3 regions of the Streptomyces sp. NPDC012474 genome follow, and region 1 is predicted to be linked to each of the others. Evidence: riboswitches for the same ligand, from Rfam matches in the RefSeq annotation. Region 1 holds a riboswitch; each other region holds the start of a gene.

Region 1 (5,912 bases):
CCCCGCCGGTCAGCACGGCGTCGAGGAACGCCCCGAGGTCGCCCTGCCGCTTGCGCGCATCGGTGCAGAGGTAGACCCGGGCGTCGGCGAGCCGGGCCCGGGCGGTGGCGGTGCCGGTCATGCGTGTCCCCCTGGGTGTCGTGGTGTGCGGGCCGGTGGGCCCGCATGTGCGTCGGCGGCGTGCGGGAGCGCCCCCGGGGGCCGGCGGCGTGCGGCGCGGGAGCGGCCCTGTCCCGCGAACGCCTCGGGCACCCTACGCCTGCCTACGGGTCCCGCCAGGTCTCCGGTGGCAGCCCCGCGGCTCCTCCGGGAGCGTGCACCGCCCTGACAGGCGCGGACCACGCCTACGGCGGCGTGCACCACCCTGACGGGCGCGAGCCACCCCGGGCCGTGGCCCCTCGGGCCACGGCCCCCACTCGGGCGGTCGTTCAGGTCCGGCCCCGCTCACGCGGCACCGGACGGTTGGCCGGTCGAGGCCGGGTCAGACGGCGAGCGCCTGGGCGCGGCGCTTCACCTCCGTGCCGCGGTTCTCGCTGAGCGCCTGCGCGGGGGTGCCGGGCAGGCTGGGGTCGAGGGTGAAGAGCCACTCCAGCATCTCTTCGTCCGTGAAGCCGTCGTCCCGCAGGAGCGTCAGGGTCCCGGACAGGCCCTTGACGACCTTGTCCCCGTCGATGAAGGCGTCGGGGACGTGCAGCGCGCGGTTCTCACCGCGGCGTACGGCGATGAGCTGGCCGTCCTTGACCAGCTGCCGCACACGCGTCACCTCGACGCCGAACTGTTCGGCGATGTCGGGGAGGGTGAGCCAGGCGGGGACGAGAGCATCGATCTTTGCGTCAATCTCGGTCACGGAAACCAGCCTGCCATCTGCCACCGACAGTCGGAAGCCGACCCGGTCCACGAGAGCGGACGCGCCGGACCCGGAAGCGCCGCCCGGGTCGCTCCACGAGGGCGCCCGAGCTCAGGCCGTCGCCGCCTTCATGGGCCTTGCCGGATCCGCCAGCAGCACCGGATTCATCGCGGTACCCGACTCGATCAGGCGGCGGCCCTGCGCCAGGTCCCGGGGCCGGCCCACCGCCAGCAGCGCGACCAGCCGCTCACCGCGCAGCCAGCAGACCGTCCATGCCGGTCCTGTGGGATCGCCCCGCCACAGGATCGTGTCCGCGGCCGCGTGGTGCCCGACGTACTGGACGAATCGCCCGAACTGCTCGGACCAGAAGTACGGCACCGGGTCGTACACCGCCGGGGCCTCCCCCGTGGCCCGGCCGACGATGTTCACGGCGACCGTGCGCGGCCCCTGGAGGGCGTTGTCCCAGTGGTGGACCAGCAGGCGCTCGCCGTAGCGTCCTGAGGGGAAGGAGGCGCAGTCGCCGACGGCGTACACGTCCGGCACGGACGTGCGCAGATGCTCGTCGGCCACGATCTCACCGTGCGCACCGAGCTCGATCCCGGAGCCGGCCAGCCAGGCCGTCGCGGGGCGGGCCCCGATGCCGACGACGACCGCGCCCGCGGGCAGCCGTGATCCGTCGTCCAGGAGTACCGCGCCCGGCTCGACGCTCGCCACGCGCGCATGCGTCCGCAGGAGCACGCCCGCGTCGGCGTACCAGCCGGTCATCGGGGTGGCGACCTCGGCGGGCAGCGCTGCGGCGAGCGGCCGTTCCGCGGCCTCCACGACGGTCACCGCGCAGCCCGCCTCGCGCGCGGCCGTGGCGAACTCCGCTCCGATCCAGCCCGCGCCGACGACCACGATGTCGTGCCGCCGGGCCAGCACCGGCCGCAGCCGCTCGGCGTCGTCCAGGGTGCGCAGCAGATGCACGCCGGGGACGCCCTCCGCGCCGGGCAGCCGGACCGGTTCGGCGCCGGTCGCGACGACCAGGACGTCGTACGGCACGGGCCCGTCCGCGGTGTCGAGCTCGTGGTCGCCCGGGCGCAGGCCCAGCACCTCGCAGCCGAGCCGCAGTTCGACGCCGAGGGCTTCGAAGTCGATGTCGAAGGCGGAACCCTCGGATTTGCCGAGCAGCACGGCCTTGGACAACGGGGGCCGGTCGTAGGGCTGGTGAGGCTCGGCGCCGAGCAGGATCACTTCGCCGGGGAAGCCCCGCTCGCGCAGGGCGACGGCGGTCTGCACCCCGGCCATGCCCGCACCCGCCACGACGACGCGCCGCGGCGCGGACGAACCTGGTTCCTGCGTCTGCTCGCTCACCTGATCACCATAGACACCTGACGTATTGTCAGTCAGTCCTCATACGCCGTGACCTGCTCCACAACGCTCGTGCCGCTGCCCTGCCCGGACTCCCACTCCCAGGTCTCCTCCAGTCGCACCCGCCCGTCGGGCAGCTCCACGACCGCCGACACGCAGTGCCCCGAGGAGGTGGTCCCGTCCCGCTTCAGCTGGACGTACCGGAAGTCCAGCCGGTCACCTTCACGGGTACCCACGAGGTGCCCGCGTACGACGTCGCCGCCCGCGTACTCGGCCCAGATCTCGCCCTCCCGCTCGTGGTACGTGAAGCGGGTGCGGGTGCCCACCTGGCCCGGTGCCTGGTCGGCGACCGGGGCGAGGACGAGACCGTCGAGGGATCGGGGCATGGGCGGAGGCTCCCTTACTGCGGCACGGGGCATCGGGCTAGGGTGGCCAACGTAAAGCACTCGCGGGAGCCCGGACGCACCGGGCTGAGAGGGAGGCTGGCGGCCTCCGACCGTACGAACCTGATCCGGGTCATGCCGGCGAAGGGAGGGGCTGGACGCCCATGTCGCCTACGTCCACATCGTCAGACGTCCTGGTCGTCGGGGGCGGGATCATCGGCCTGGTCACGGCCTGGCGGGCCGCGCAGCGCGGGTTCGCCACGGCCGTCGTCGATCCCGAGCCGGGCGGCGGGGCCGCGCAGGTCGCGGCCGGCATGCTGGCCGCCGTCACGGAACTGCACTACGGCGAGCAGACCCTGCTCGGCCTGAACCTCGCCTCCGCCCGGCGCTACCCGGACTTCGCCGCCGAGCTCACCGAGCTGACCGGCCAGGACCTCGGCTACCGCCGCTGCGGCACGCTCGCCGTCGCGCTGGACGCCGACGACCGGGCCCATCTGCGTGAACTGCACGCCCTGCAACAGCAGTCGGGCCTGGAGTCGCAGTGGCTGTCCGGGCGCGAGTGCCGGCGCCTGGAGCCGATGCTCGCGCCGGGCGTGCGCGGCGGGCTGCGGGTCGACGGCGATCACCAGATCGACCCCCGGCGGCTGGCCGGTGCCCTGGTCGCCGCCTGCGAGCGGGCGGGCGTGGTCTTCCACCGGGTGTGGGCGCAGCGGCTGACCGTCGTACGGGACCGGGTCACGGGTGTCGTTCTGGCCGACGGGACCGCGGCGGCCGCCGGGCAGGTGGTGCTCGCCGGAGGCAGCCTCAGCGGGCGGCTCGACGGTGTCCCGGAGGACGTGCTGCCTCCCGTGCGGCCGGTGAAGGGGCAGGTCGTTCGGCTGACGATGCCGCCGCGGCACGGGCCGTTCCTGAGCCGTACCGTGCGCGCGGTCGTGCGCGGCAGCCACGTCTACCTGGTGCCGCGCGAGAGCGGCGAACTCGTCGTCGGGGCCACGAGCGAGGAGCTCGGCTGGGACACCACCGTGACCGCGGGCGGTGTGTACGAGCTGCTGCGGGACGCGCACGAACTGGTGCCGGGCATCACCGAGCTGCCGCTCACCGAGACCCGGGCCGGGCTGCGGCCCGGCTCCCCCGACAACGCGCCCCTGCTCGGCCCGACCGGCCTGGAAGGCCTGCTGCTGGCCACCGGGCACTACCGCAACGGCGTCCTGCTCACGCCGGTGACCGGCGACGCCCTGGCGCACGCCCTGGCCACAGGCGAACTCCCGGAGGAGGCCCGGCCCTTCACCCCGAAGCGCTTCAGTACCACCGCACTCACGGAGCAGCCCGCATGAACATCTCCGTCAACGGGGAGCCCCGGGACGTCCGGCCCGGCACCGCTCTCGACACCGTCGTGAGGTCGCTCACGGCCTCGCCCTCGGGCGTGGCCGCCGCCCTCAACGAAACCGTCGTCCCGCGCACGCGGTGGCCCGCCACCCCCCTCTCCGAGGGAGACCGCGTGGAAGTCCTCACAGCCGTCCAGGGAGGCTGACCATGGCCGACGATCCGTTTGTCCTCGGCGGTACGTCCCTCACGTCCCGTCTGATCATGGGCACGGGCGGGGCGCCCAGCCTCGACGTGCTGGAGCGGTCGCTGGTCGCGTCCGGGACGGAGCTGACGACGGTCGCCATGCGCCGGGTGAACGCCTCGGTGCACGGCTCGGTGCTGTCCGTCCTCGACCGTCTTGGCATCCGGGTGCTGCCCAACACGGCGGGCTGCTTCACCGCCGGCGAGGCCGTCCTCACGGCCCGCCTCGCGCGCGAGGCCCTCGGCACCGACCTGATCAAACTGGAGGTCATCGCCGACGAGCGCACGCTGCTGCCCGACCCCATCGAGACGCTGGAGGCGGCCGAGACGCTGGTCGACGACGGGTTCACGGTGCTGCCGTACACCAACGACGACCCGGTGCTGGCGCGGAAACTGGAGGATGCGGGCTGTGCGGCGATCATGCCGCTGGGTTCGCCGATCGGCTCCGGTCTGGGGATCCGCAACCCGCACAACTTCCAGCTGATCGTCGAGCACGCGCGCGTGCCGGTGATCCTGGACGCCGGTGCCGGTACGGCGTCGGACGCTGCGCTGGCGATGGAGCTGGGGTGTGCGGGTGTGATGCTCGCCTCGGCGGTGACGCGGGCGCAGGAGCCCGTGCTGATGGCCGAGGCCATGCGGCACGCGGTGGAGGCGGGGCGGCTGGCGTTCCGGGCCGGGCGTATCCCACGGCGGCATTTCGCGGAGGCGTCGTCTCCGCCGGAGGGAATGGCCGCCCTGGACCCGGAGCGGCCCGCTTTCCGGTAGGGCTCGGGACACACGTCACAGGTCGGCTGCAGTCCCGCCGCGAAATCAGGCAGGGGGACGGGGCTGTCGGTCGTGGCTCGTACACTCGCCTGCGTGGACACGACCCTTCAAGACCCCTTGGTCGGGCAGGTGCTCGACGGCCGGTACCGCATCGACGCGCGGATCGCGGTCGGCGGGATGGCCACGGTCTACCGGGCCGTGGACACCCGGCTCGACCGGGTTCTCGCGCTCAAGGTGATGCACCCCTCGCTCGCGGTCGACGCCTCGTTCGTCGAGCGGTTCATCCGCGAGGCGAAGTCGGTGGCCCGGCTGGCCCACCCGAACGTGGTGCAGGTCTTCGACCAGGGCACCGACGGCTCGTACGTGTACCTGGCGATGGAGTACGTGGCGGGCTGCACCCTGCGCGACGTGCTGCGCGAGCGCGGTGCCCTGCAGCCGCGCGCCGCCCTGGACATCCTGGAGCCGGTGCTGGCCGCGCTGGGCGCCGCCCACCGCGCCGGGTTCGTGCACCGTGACATGAAGCCCGAGAACGTCCTCATAGGGGACGACGGCCGGGTCAAGGTCGCCGACTTCGGTCTGGTCCGGGCGGTGGACACGGTGACGAACACCACCGGCACCGTCCTCGGCACGGTCTCGTACCTCGCCCCGGAGCAGATAGAGGACGGCACCGCAGACACCCGCGTCGACGTGTACGCGTGCGGCGTGATGCTGTACGAGATGCTGACCGGCGACAAGCCGCACGACGGGGACTCCCCCGCCGTGATCCTCTACAAGCACCTGCACGAGGACGTGCCCCCGCCCTCGGCCGCCGTGCCCGGCATGGCGTACGAGCTGGACGAGATGGTGGCCTCCGCGACGGCCCGCACCCCGGCCGTCCGCCCGCACGACGCGGTGGCACTGCTCGCACGGGTCCGCGACGGACGCGGCCGGCTGAGCGAGGACCAGCTGGACGCGGTGCCCCCGCAGGCGCTCGCGGTGGACCACGACAACGGCGACGACCG
Region 2 (5,912 bases), on a different contig from region 1:
GCCGACCGGTTGCTCCCCGCGGCCCGTCAGTTGCAGACCGAGATCGGGCGTCTGCTCGGCTCGCTCGCGCTCTCTATCAGTATGTGAAAACTCACTCCTTGTGATCTGCTGTGTACGTTCAGCAAGATTCCACCAAGTGTCAGAGGTTCGTTCCCGGCCAGTCACGGCGAATGACGGGGTTATCGATGCGCGAGTCCGTACAAGCAGAGGTCATGATGAGCTTTCTCGTGTCCGAGGAGCTCTCCTTCCGCATCCCGGTGGAGCTGCGCTATGAGTCCAGTGATCCCTATGCCGTCCGGCTGACTTTTCACTTGCCCGGTGATGCCCCGGTGACATGGGCTTTCGGACGGGAGTTGCTGATCGACGGCGTCGGCCGGCCGTGCGGGGAGGGCGATGTGCGGGTCACGCCCGTCGAACCCGACGCGCTGGGCGAGGTGTTGATCCGGCTTCAGGTGGGCAGCGACCAGGCGGTGTTCCGGTCGTCGACCGCACCGCTCGTCGCTTTCCTGGACCGTACGGACAAGCTGGTGCCGCTGGGCCAGGAGGGCTCGCTCGCCGACTTCGACGCGCACCTCGACGAGGCCCTGGACCGCATCCTCGCCGAGCAGGGCGCTGGTTGAGACATGGGCCCGGCGGCACGGTGGAGTAACGCTTCACCGGGTGTCGCCGAACTGCGAAGGAACGCTTCTTCCTGCGATCTTCGTATGTCGGGTGATCTTCTCGCGGTCCCAGGCGGTCGAGCCGAGACGCTCGCGGTCAACGAGCCGGAAGCCGGGCGCCACGCCGGTCGCCGGGGCGCTATGCCGAGAAGCTGGCCGCCGCGCCGAGGGCCGGGGCGCCGCGCCTTGAATCCAGCCGCCGCGCCGGGGAGTCCAGGCCCCGCGCCGGACGCCGGGGCCCAGGCCTTCACAGGCGTCCACAGGCGCAGAGGCGTCAGCGCTTGCGGCGCCGGCCCCTCCCCCCGCGCGCCGGGACCGCAGCGGCCTCCCTGGCGGGCTCCGTGCCGGGCCGGTCGGCCGAGACCACCAGCGCCGCCAGGGCCGTGGTGACCGGCACCGAGGCGACCAGGCCGATCGAGCCGACCAGCGTGCGCACGATCTCCTCCGCGACCAGCTCGCTGTTGGCGACCGTCCCCACACTGCTCTGCGCGATCGAGAACAACAGCAGCAGCGGCAGCGCGGCACCCGCGTAAGCGAGGACGAGCGTGTTGACGACCGAGGCGATGTGATCGCGGCCGATCCGGATGCCCGCGCGGTAGAGCCCGCGCCACCCCATCGACGGATTGGCCTCGTGCAGCTCCCAGACCGCCGAGGTCTGGGTGACCGTCACGTCGTCGAGCACGCCCAGGGAGCCGATGATGATGCCGGCGAGCAGCAGACCGCTCATGTCGATCGTCGGGTAAAGGCCGTGAATCAAACCGGTGTTGTCGTCGGTGTTGCCGGTGAGTGCGGCCCAGTCGATGAAGACTGAGCCGAGGATGCCGATCAGCAGCAACGAGATGAGGGTGCCCAGCACCGCCACGGATGTCCGGGCGGACAGACCATGACAGAGGTAGAGGGCGATGAGCATGATGGCACTCGCGCCCACCACCGCCACGACCAGCGGGTTCGACCCCTGCAGGATCGCGGGCAGGATGAAGAAGTTCAGCACCATGAAGCTGATGGCCAGTGCGACCAACGCCATGACACCCCGCAGCCGCCCGACGACCACGACGGCGACGGCGAAGATGCCGGCGAGTAGCGCCATGGGCAGCCGACGGTTGACGTCGGTGACCGAGTACTGCAGGTCCTTCGGCGCCGAAGGCTCGTAGGCGACGACGACCTTCTGGCCCTCTTGCAGCTGGCGGGACTGGTCGGGCTGGACGATCTCGGTGAACGTACGGCCCTTGTCGTCCCCGCTGTCGACCCGGATCGTCGCCCGCTTGCAGGTGCCCTTCTCCTGCTGCACCGCGGAGGAACCCTCAGCGGTGGAGGTGTCGCCGGTCGGCGGAACGCCCGAAGCGCCGGCCTCCTTGCAGCTCACCTCGACCACCTTGGTGACCGTGGCATCCTGCGTCTGCCGGTCGAAGCCGACGCCGGTGCGCTCGTGAGCCGGGGCGCCGCCCGGCCACAGGACGGCGAGACCGACCAGCACCGCCGCGGCGAACGGGATCAGGATCGCCGCGATGACCTTGCGCAGATGCATGGAGACGGGCGTGGCCGGGCCGTGGCTGTGCGAATGCCCGTGGCCGCCACCCGGGGCGGAGCCGTGCCCGTCACCTCCGCCATGACCGTTCCCGTCGGCGCCACCGTGCCCGTGTCCGTCATCTCCGCCATGGCCATTCCCGGCACCGGCACCGTGGCCATGCCCGTCGCCGCCACCGGGCCCACGACCGGGGCCGTGGCCGTGGCCGGGACCCGGACCGCCCGTTGGAGCGTCATGACCACCGTGCGAACCGGCACCCGGGCCGTCACCGAAGCTCGGTCCGTACTCACCGCGGCCCGAGGGGCTGAAACGCCCGTCACGCCCGTATCCGGGGCCGGGGCCGAGGCCCTGCCGCATGGCTTGCCCCTGCCCGCCTCCGGCGACGGAATCATGACCGTCACCATGGCCGTTGCCGTTTCCGGCGCCGGATCCGTGGGGCGGCTCGGGCGGTGGGTGGGAGGGACGCTGCGTCGTGGTCACCGACCGATCATCGCAAGAACGAGGGGGGCCCTCTGTTCACCGCGCCAGAATTGCCGCTAGCGTGGAGGCACCTTTTGTACACGCGGGAGCTCGGAGCACCGGGCTGAGAGGGCGCTGACCTCCGTCCCAGCGATGTTTCACATGAAACATCGCCGGAGTCGAGTGACGTTTCACACGGAACGTCGCCGGACGGAAACCGCTGCGTCGACCGCCGAACCTGTTACCGGGTAATGCCGGCGTAGGGAGTAGGTCTGATGACCAACAAGGACGCACGCACGCCTGCCTCCGTTGAGGACGAGAAGTCCGAGGAGGCCGGGAAGTCCATCGGCTGGCACAAGGCGTACATCGGAGGCAATCGCCCCGACCTGCGCGTGCCGGTCCGTCAGGTGCACCTCACCAATGGCCAGTCCGTCGCCCTGTACGACACGTCGGGCCCGTACACCGATCCGCTCGTCGACACCGACGTCCGCAGGGGCCTGTCGCCCCTGCGCGAGAACTGGATCATCGCTCGCGGTGACACCGAGGAGTACGCGGGCCGCCCGGTCCGTCCCGAGGACGACGGCATCAAGCACACCTCGCCCCGCGGCGGCCTCCGCAACCTGGACGCCGTCTTCCCCGGTCGGCCGCGTCAGCCGCGCCGCGGCAGGGAGGGGCAGGCGGTCACGCAGCTCGCGTACGCCCGCCGGGGAGAGATCACGCCCGAGATGGAGTACGTCGCCATCAGGGAGAACGTGGCACCCGAGGTCGTGCGTGAAGAGATCGCCGCAGGCCGGGCCGTGCTGCCGGCCAACGTCAATCACCCGGAGATCGAGCCGATGATCATCGGCAAGCGGTTCCTGGTGAAGGTCAACGCCAACATCGGCAACTCGGCTGTGACGTCCTCCATCGAGGAGGAGGTCGAGAAGATGACCTGGGCGACCCGCTGGGGCGCCGACACGGTCATGGACCTGTCCACCGGCCGCAACATCCACACCACGCGCGAGTGGGTCCTGCGCAACTCCCCCGTGCCCATCGGCACCGTGCCGCTCTACCAGGCCCTGGAGAAGGTCGACGGCCGGGCCGAGGAACTGACCTGGGAGATCTACAAGGACACGGTCATCGAGCAGGCCGAGCAGGGCGTGGACTACATGACGGTCCACGCGGGCGTGCGCCTGGCGTACGTGCCGCTGACCGCCAACCGCAAGACCGGCATCGTCTCCCGCGGCGGCTCGATCATGGCTGCCTGGTGCCTCGCGCACCACAAGGAGTCGTTCCTGTACGAGAACTTCGAGGAACTCTGCGAGATCCTCGCCGCGTACGACGTCACGTACTCGCTCGGGGACGGCCTCAGGCCCGGCTCGATCGCGGACGCCAACGACGAGGCGCAGTTCGCGGAGTTGCGTACGCTCGGGGAACTCAACCGGATCGCGAAGCGTTTCAACGTACAGACCATGATCGAGGGCCCGGGCCACGTCCCGATGCACAAGATCAAGGAGAACATCGACCTTCAGCAGGAGATCTGCGATGAAGCTCCGTTCTATACGCTCGGCCCGCTGACCACGGACGTCGCACCGGCGTACGACCACATCACCTCCGGCATCGGTGCCGCGATGATCGCCTGGTGGGGCACGGCGATGCTGTGCTACGTCACGCCCAAGGAGCACCTGGGCCTGCCGAACCGTGACGACGTCAAGACGGGCGTCATCACCTACAAGATCGCCGCCCACGCAGCCGACCTCGCCAAGGGACACCCGGGTGCGCAGGAGTGGGACGACGCGCTGTCGGACGCCCGCTTCGAGTTCCGGTGGGAGGACCAGTTCAATCTGGCCCTCGACCCGGACACGGCACGGGAGTTCCACGACGAGACCCTGCCCGCCGAGCCCGCCAAGACGGCTCACTTCTGCTCGATGTGCGGTCCCAAGTTCTGCAGCATGAAGATCTCGCAGGATATCCGCCGTGAACACGGCGGCACACGGACCGAGATCGAGGAGGGCATGGCGCTGAAGTCGAAGGAGTTCGCGGCGAGCGGGAACCGCGTGTACCTGCCCATCGCGGACTGACCCTGCCGCGCAGGCCCGGGGCCGATGGGCCGCGGGCCTGTGGGTCCGCCCGTTCGAGTCCGCGTGCGGGTCCGCCCGTTCGAGTCCGCTGCCCGGACGGGCCCCGACGCGGGGGTTACTCCGGCTGGTGCTCCGGCCCTCCGAAGTCCGGGCTGGAGTAGTCCGGGCTGCTGAAGCTGGGGCGCGAGCCGCGGTCGCCGTCGTCCGGGCTGGTGAACCCCGGGCGGCCGTAGCCGAGGTGCGGCATGCGGCTGACCGGCGTTGACGACGGCGTGTGGTGCAGTGCGGCCGCCGCGCCCGGGTCGACGAGGGCCTCCCGCAGGAAGGGCAGGATGCCGCGTTCCAGCAGGGCCTCGTGCCAGGCCTCCTTGGCCTGGACCACCTCGCCCCGCAGTTCGCCGTACGGTCCGCCTTCGGCCGTGGGCTTGTTGCGCAGGGCAGTGAGCAGTAGCCCCACCGCGGCGACGAGGATCGCGACCGCGGTCACGGCGCCGAACACCCAGCCCGTGGTGAGCATGGTGCGGGCGAATCCCTGCTCCGGGTCGAGCATCCGCAGGATGTACCCGACGAGCAGGAAGATCGCCGCGGCGGTTCCGGCCAGGACGGGCGCCAGGACGGCGACGACGGCGACGGCGCCCGCGCCGGCGGTCTCGGCGACCCCGCCCATGGTGGCGGCGAGCCCCGACGCGCCCGTACCGGGCCTGGCGGAACCGGACTCGCGCACGGCCGTCGAGTCGGCCGACGCCGGTTGTCGCAGTTCGTCGCGGACCTTGACGTAGTGCTGATACTCGGTCGATGCGGCCGCCGTGATGAGCGCGGTCGCGTTCAGCGCCATGGTGCGCAGTTGTTCGGGGTTGAGCCGCTGACCGACAGCGGCCAGTTCGGGACGGTGTGGTGCGGAGCGCAGCGCCTCATCGAGGATCCGCTCGTATTCCTGGCGGTCCTCGCTCAGCAGGTGCTGCGGAACGCTGTTCATGTGCATCCCCCGATGCTCCGTAGGGCTTGGGGCTCGGCATGCTGACGAGCCGTCGGGCAGAAACGGAGGGGAGCCTGCTACGGATAAGCCGATGGTAGAGCGGTGACGGTATGCGGTGACAGGGGGTTTACCGAAATTGACCCCTCACCGGCCCGGTCCTCCGAAGGGGAACGCCTGCCCGGTGAACGTTCACGCATCCAGCGGCAGTTGCTGGACCAGTAGTTTTCCGGCCA
Region 3 (5,912 bases), on a different contig from region 1:
GTGCCAAGAGCCATCAGCAAGGATGAACGAGCCAGCCCGCCCTTGTCCTTTTTCCGCCGGACGGCATGCCGCCCCCTCGTCTGCTGCTCCTGCGGCATGGTCTGCGCCGCGGAGTTCGCCCCCTCCACCATGCCGTCAACCTATGTCCCAAGGTCTCAGGGCCCCAATTCGCTTGCCTGACCCGACAGTTCATTGCACCGTCGGCACGAGCTGGTGCTCAATAGGTCCGGAACCGGCGAGGCCGGCCGAGCCGCAGTCTGGCGGACCTGGCCAACAGGCCGCATGTCTTCTGAGCCGGGTACCCTCGGCTGCATGGCGCCGACTGAAGGGGAACACACCATCCCGCGACTGGCCCGGCGCATCATCGCTGCAACAGAGGCTCGAGACGCAGTTGCGCCGGTTTACCCGGAGTACGGACAGACACCCGGCACCGGGGCGGCGTGAACACGCCCCGCCACATGAGTCGTGCGCAAGGTATCCACCTCATCCAGCGGCTCATGAACGACGACCATGTCGATGAGGCCGAAGCCGACGAGATCATCGCGACACTCGTGCGCGGACTTGGCTGCCCACACATCAGCGACTACGTCTTCTGGGACCACGATCCTCAGCTGACGGCGGAAAAGATCGTCGACCGAGCTCTGTCCTATGAGCCGTTCGCCCTGTAACTGACTGGCCAAAACTGACGATCACCGTTGACACCGTCGAAGAGATCACCGGGAATGTCGCGATGTCCTGCCGGTACTTCGAAATCAGCCGGCAGGCGTACTACACCTGGTACCGCCGCTACCAGGCCGAGGGCATTCGAGGGCCTGCGCACCCGCTCCAAAGCCCCGAGACCTCTGGCTTGGTTCGGCAAGGCCGAACGTCGTAGCGCAGGCGAAAGCCCGAAGCAGCTCAGTCGTTGTCCGCCGAGATGTCCGAGCGCATGGCACCTCTGGTCTCCAGACGCAGTTCCAGGTACCTGCGTGTCAGTTCCTCGAACGCATCGCTGTCAAGGCGCGCCCCCTCGCTCACGGCATCGCGCATCATTCGCACTGCCCGACTGCATTCCTCAGCCGGGCGAACGACGGAGGGCGGCGCGAGGAGCTCCAACTCATGGCGTGATGCGTAGCAGTGGGTGTAGGCCGACCGCGTCAGCCGGTACCGCTCGCCCGCATCGAGGCCGGACGTGGCGGCAATGTTCCGCAGATCGCTGCCAGCTTGGGCATGGGCCGCGAGAAACCTTGAGTAGAGCTCCCGCCGTGTCCTATGCCACTCGGACACCGCCTCTCGTCGCGCCCTTCTGTGCTCCACGAGAAGTGCCGATCCCAGAGCAATCACGCCACCAGTAAGTGTTGCAAGCAGTGATATCCAGGCCACTTCGGAACGGTACAAGCGTCAGACGCGGGTGCACAGTGTGCGGGCCTCAGCATGAGAACGGCCCCCGACCGGAGTCACAGGTCAGGGGCCGTTCTCACTGCTCACCACGCAGAGGCGGTGGGATTTGGACCCACGGTGACAACGCTGCCACGCCGGTTTTCGAGATCACTCGGGATGCCCGACTCGCCGAATGCTACGAGCGCCGGCAACGCCCGCACTGGTCATGCTGATCATGCGAGCGGTGACAGGCCCTTGCCCTCCAGGTGCGCGAGCAACGAGTCAAGGCAGGCGTCTGCCGTGGCCAGGTCAGAGCGGAAGACCGAGTCCTCGCCGAGCGGCCCACCACTGACGATGACCATCCAGGCCGTCCTCCGTTCGACCATGCGCTCCGGCGTCGACCTTGAAGACGGTCGTGACTCCGCGCGCGGCCAGCCACTCCATCAGCTCAAGCATGTCCACTCGCACCCCTCCGGAGAGATCGTCCCATCTCCGGAGCAGGTGTCCCTGGGCCGTCCCTGGACCGTCCGAAGCCGACCAACGCCGACGGGCGGCACCCACAGGTGACCACCCCCACCCCGCTCTGGCCTGGGCTCCCCGAGTTGATCTGCGACACTGGGAGGGTTATGCCTGCACCCGGAGAACTCACATTCGTCGCCCCCCGCGGAGCCAAGAAGCCGCCGCGGCATCTTGCCGATCTCACTCCTGCCGAGCGCAAGGAGGCCGTTGCCGCTGTCGGGGAGAAGCCGTTTCGTGCCAAGCAGCTCTCGCAGCACTACTTCGCGCGGTACGCGCATGATCCGGAGCAGTGGACCGATATTCCGGCCGGTGCCCGGGGGCGGCTGCAGGAGGCGCTGCTGCCCGAGCTGATGACCGTCGTGCGGCATCTGTCGACCGACCAGGGCACCACCCGCAAGACGCTGTGGCGGCTGTTCGACGGGACGCTCGTCGAGTCCGTGCTGATGCGCTACCCGGACCGGGTGACCATGTGCATCAGCTCCCAGGCCGGGTGCGGGATGAACTGCCCGTTCTGTGCCACCGGGCAGGCGGGCCTCGACCGGAACCTGTCCACCGCCGAGATCGTCCATCAGATCGTGGACGGGATGCGGGCCCTGCGGGACGGAGAGGTTCCCGGCGGTCCCGCGCGGCTCAGCAACATCGTCTTCATGGGCATGGGTGAGCCGCTCGCCAACTACAACCGGGTCGTCGGATCCATCCGGCGGCTCACCGACCCCGAGCCCGACGGGCTGGGGCTCTCGCAGCGCGGCATCACCGTCTCGACGGTCGGGCTCGTCCCGGCCATCCACCGGTTCTCCGACGAGGGCTTCAAGTGCCGCCTCGCCATCTCGCTGCACGCCCCCGATGACGAGCTGCGCGACACGCTCGTGCCGGTGAACACGCGCTGGAAGGTCCGGGAGGTGCTGGACTCCGGTTTCGAGTACAGCGCCAGGTCGGGGCGGCGGCTGTCCATCGAGTACGCGCTGATCCGGGACATCAACGACCAGGCCTGGCGGGGTGACCGGCTCGGGCGGCTGCTCAAGGGCAAACCCGTGCACGTGAACCTGATTCCGCTGAACCCGACACCCGGCTCCAAATGGACCGCCTCCCGGCCCGAGGACGAGAAGGCGTTCGTGGAGGCGATCGCCGCCCATGGTGTGCCGGTGACGATCCGGGACACCCGTGGTCAGGAGATCGACGGGGCGTGTGGTCAGCTCGCGGCCACCGAACGGTAGTCTGACCGCCATAAGAACATCTGCATATTCCGACAGGGGAGCGCCACAGCGCTGAGAGTGCGGCACACGGCCGCAGACCCTCCGAACCTGGCCCAGGTCATTCTGGGTAGGGAGATCGGTCATCACTCGAGCTGTTGCGCCCTGCCCGGGACCCCGGAGGTCCCGGGCAGGGCCGCGTCTTCTCCTGGTCACTCCAGGAGGAATCCAGTGGGCAACAACATCAAGCGGCTGGCGGCGGCGGCCGTCGCGCTCGGCATGTCCGGCACGCTCGCCGCGTGCGGGTCGTCCGACGGCGGCCAGGGATCCGGCGACTCCAAGACCGTGACGCTCGTCAGCCACGACTCGTGGGCCGCGTCCAAGGACGTCATGGCGGCCTTCGAGAAGCAGTCCGGCTACAAGGTCAGGGTCCTCAAGGACGGCGACGCCGGGCAGGCCGTGAACAAGGCCATCCTGACCAAGGACAACCCGCAGGGCGACGTCCTCTTCGGCGTCGACAACACCCTGCTGTCCCGCGCCCTCGACAACGGCCTCTTCCAGTCGTACGAGGCGAAGGGATCGGACCGGATCAAGGCGGAGTACCGGGTCGACCAGGACAAGCACCGTGTCACGCCCGTCGACACCGGCGACATCTGTGTCAACTACGACAAGAAGTACTTCGCCGACCAAAAGCTGGAGCCGCCGAAGAGCTTCGACGACCTGGTGAAGCCGCAGTACAGGAACCTGCTCGTGACCGAGAACGCCTCCGCCTCCTCGCCCGGCCTCGGCTTCCTGCTCGGCACCGCCGCGAAGTACGGCGACTCCGGCTGGGAGGGCTACTGGAAGAAGCTCAAGGCCAACGGCGTGAAGGTCGTCGACGGCTGGGAGCAGGCCTACAACGAGGAGTTCTCCGGCTCGGCCGGCGGCAGGAAGGCCAAGGGCGACCGGCCGCTCGTCGTGTCGTACGCCTCCTCGCCGCCCGCCGAGGTCGTCTTCGCCGACCCCAGGCCCGGCACGGCGCCGACCGGGGTCGCCGAGGGCACCTGCTTCCGGCAGGTCGAGTACGCGGGGCTGCTCAGCAACGCCAAGAACACCAAGGGCGGCAAGGCCCTCCTCGACTTCCTCGTCGGCAAGAGGTTCCAGGAGGACATGCCGATGAACATGTTCGTGTACCCGGTGCGCGAGGGCGTCCAGGTGCCGCCGGAGTTCGTGAAGTACGGGCCGCAGGCGAAGGACCCGGAGACCATGGACCCGGCGAAGATCGCCGACCACCGTGACCAGTGGGTCAAGTCGTGGACCTCACTCGTACTGAAGTAGCCGCCCGGAGGCGGAGCGCGGCGGCTCGGTCCGGCCTGCTGGCCGTGCCCGTCGCGTTCTTCGCGGTCTTCTTCGCCTACCCCGTCGCCGCGATCGTCGCGCGCGGCCTGAAGGCCGACGGGACCTGGCACCTCGGGCGGATCGGGGAGGTACTGGCGCAGTCCGACGTCCGGCACGTGCTGTGGTTCACCACCTGGCAGGCGTTCGTCTCCACCGCGCTCACACTGATCGTCGCGCTCCCCGGCGCGTACGTCTTCGCGCGTTTCCACTTCCCGGGCAAGCAGGTCCTGCGGGCGGTCGTGACCGTGCCCTTCGTGCTGCCGACGGTCGTCGTCGGTACGGCGTTCCTGGCGCTGGTCGGGCGGGGCGGGCTGCTCGACGAGCAGTGGGGCGTACGGCTGGACACCACCGTGTGGGCGATCCTGCTCGCGCACGTCTTCTTCAACTACGCGGTCGTCGTCCGGACGGTCGGCGGGCTCTGGGCGCAGCTGGACCCGCGGCAGGAGGAGGCCGCGCGGATGCTCGGGGCGTCTCCGCTGAGGGCCTGGCGGCAGGTCACGCTCCCTGCCCTCGCCCCGGCCGTGGCCGCTGCCGCGCTCATGGTCTTCCTGTTCACCTTCACCTCCTTCGGTGTCGTGCAGATCCTCGGCGGACCCACCTTCTCCACCCTGGAGGTGGAGATCTACCGGCAGACGTCGGAGATCTTCGACCTGTCGACGGCGGCCGTGCTGACCCTCATCCAGTTCGTCGCGGTGGGCGCCATCCTCGCCCTGCACGCCTGGACCGTGCGGCGGCGGGAGACCGCACTGCGGCTGGTGGACGCGTCCGTGACGGCGCGCCGGCCGCGTGGCGCGGGGCAGTGGGCGCTGCTGGGCGGGGTGCTCGTCACCGTCGCCGTGCTGCTCGTGCTGCCGCTCGCCGTCCTGGTGCAGCGGTCCCTGGGCGCGCCGGGCTTCGGCTACTACCGGGCGCTGACCAGCGAGGACGGCGGAGTTTTCCTGGTCCCGCCGATCGAGGCGATCGGCAACTCCCTGTCGTACGCCGTCGCCGCCACCCTGATCGCCGTGGTGATCGGCTCTCTCGCCGCGGTCGCGCTCACCCGCCGGGACGCCGGGCGGTTCGTGCGCGGCTTCGACGCGCTGCTGATGCTGCCGCTCGGGGTATCGGCGGTGACCGTCGGCTTCGGGTTCCTGATCTCCCTCGACGAGCCGCCGCTGGACCTCAGGTCCTCCTGGATCCTGGTGCCGCTCGCGCAGGCCCTGGTCGGGGTGCCGTTCGTCGTACGGACCATGCTGCCCGTGCTGAGGGCGGTGGACGTCCGGCTGCGGGAGGCGGCCTCCGTGCTGGGGGCCTCGCCCTGGCGGGTGTGGCGGGAGGTGGACCTGCCGATCGTGCGGCGGGCGCTGCTGATCGCGGCCGGGTTCGCCTTCGCCGTGTCCCTCGGGGAGTTCGGCGCGACGGTGTTCATCGCACGGCCCGACCGGCCGACGCTGCCGGTGGCCGTGGCCCGGCTGCTCGGACGCCCCG

What was found. A riboswitch is a leader RNA that binds a small molecule or an ion and turns the genes downstream of it on or off. The one in region 1 is predicted to bind thiamine pyrophosphate.
Region 2: linked by a shared signal. The riboswitch ahead of thiC (phosphomethylpyrimidine synthase ThiC) and the one ahead of thiO (glycine oxidase ThiO) in region 1 are both predicted to bind thiamine pyrophosphate.
Region 3: linked by a shared signal. The riboswitch ahead of ACFY9S_RS24155 (thiamine ABC transporter substrate-binding protein) and the one ahead of thiO (glycine oxidase ThiO) in region 1 are both predicted to bind thiamine pyrophosphate.

The regions. Positions count from the first base shown of each region.
Region 1 is NZ_JBIBEP010000005.1:406,011-411,922, forward strand. It holds gene thiE (thiamine phosphate synthase) at 1-121, opposite strand, end outside; gene ACFY9S_RS14765 (Rv2175c family DNA-binding protein) at 482-847, opposite strand; gene ACFY9S_RS14770 (FAD-dependent oxidoreductase) at 959-2,200, opposite strand; gene ACFY9S_RS14775 (hypothetical protein) at 2,233-2,583, opposite strand; TPP riboswitch at 2,636-2,747, shown strand; gene thiO (glycine oxidase ThiO) at 2,745-3,914, shown strand; gene thiS (sulfur carrier protein ThiS) at 3,911-4,111, shown strand; gene ACFY9S_RS14790 (thiazole synthase) at 4,114-4,911, shown strand; gene pknB (Stk1 family PASTA domain-containing Ser/Thr kinase) at 5,005-5,912, shown strand, end outside.
Region 2 is NZ_JBIBEP010000002.1:495,425-501,336, forward strand. It holds gene ACFY9S_RS07090 (IclR family transcriptional regulator C-terminal domain-containing protein) at 1-87, shown strand, start outside; gene ACFY9S_RS07095 (SsgA family sporulation/cell division regulator) at 186-620, shown strand; gene ACFY9S_RS07100 (YibE/F family protein) at 934-2,664, opposite strand; TPP riboswitch at 2,737-2,926, shown strand; gene thiC (phosphomethylpyrimidine synthase ThiC) at 2,919-4,703, shown strand; gene ACFY9S_RS07110 (hypothetical protein) at 4,819-5,685, opposite strand; gene ACFY9S_RS07115 (metallophosphoesterase) at 5,869-5,912, opposite strand, start outside.
Region 3 is NZ_JBIBEP010000011.1:154,162-160,073, forward strand. It holds gene murJ (murein biosynthesis integral membrane protein MurJ) at 1-131, opposite strand, end outside; gene ACFY9S_RS24135 (e9imm peptide) at 459-668, shown strand; gene ACFY9S_RS24140 (hypothetical protein) at 898-1,362, opposite strand; gene ACFY9S_RS24145 (hypothetical protein) at 1,593-1,745, opposite strand; gene rlmN (23S rRNA (adenine(2503)-C(2))-methyltransferase RlmN) at 1,986-3,092, shown strand; TPP riboswitch at 3,117-3,223, shown strand; gene ACFY9S_RS24155 (thiamine ABC transporter substrate-binding protein) at 3,348-4,385, shown strand; gene ACFY9S_RS24160 (ABC transporter permease subunit) at 4,424-5,912, shown strand, end outside.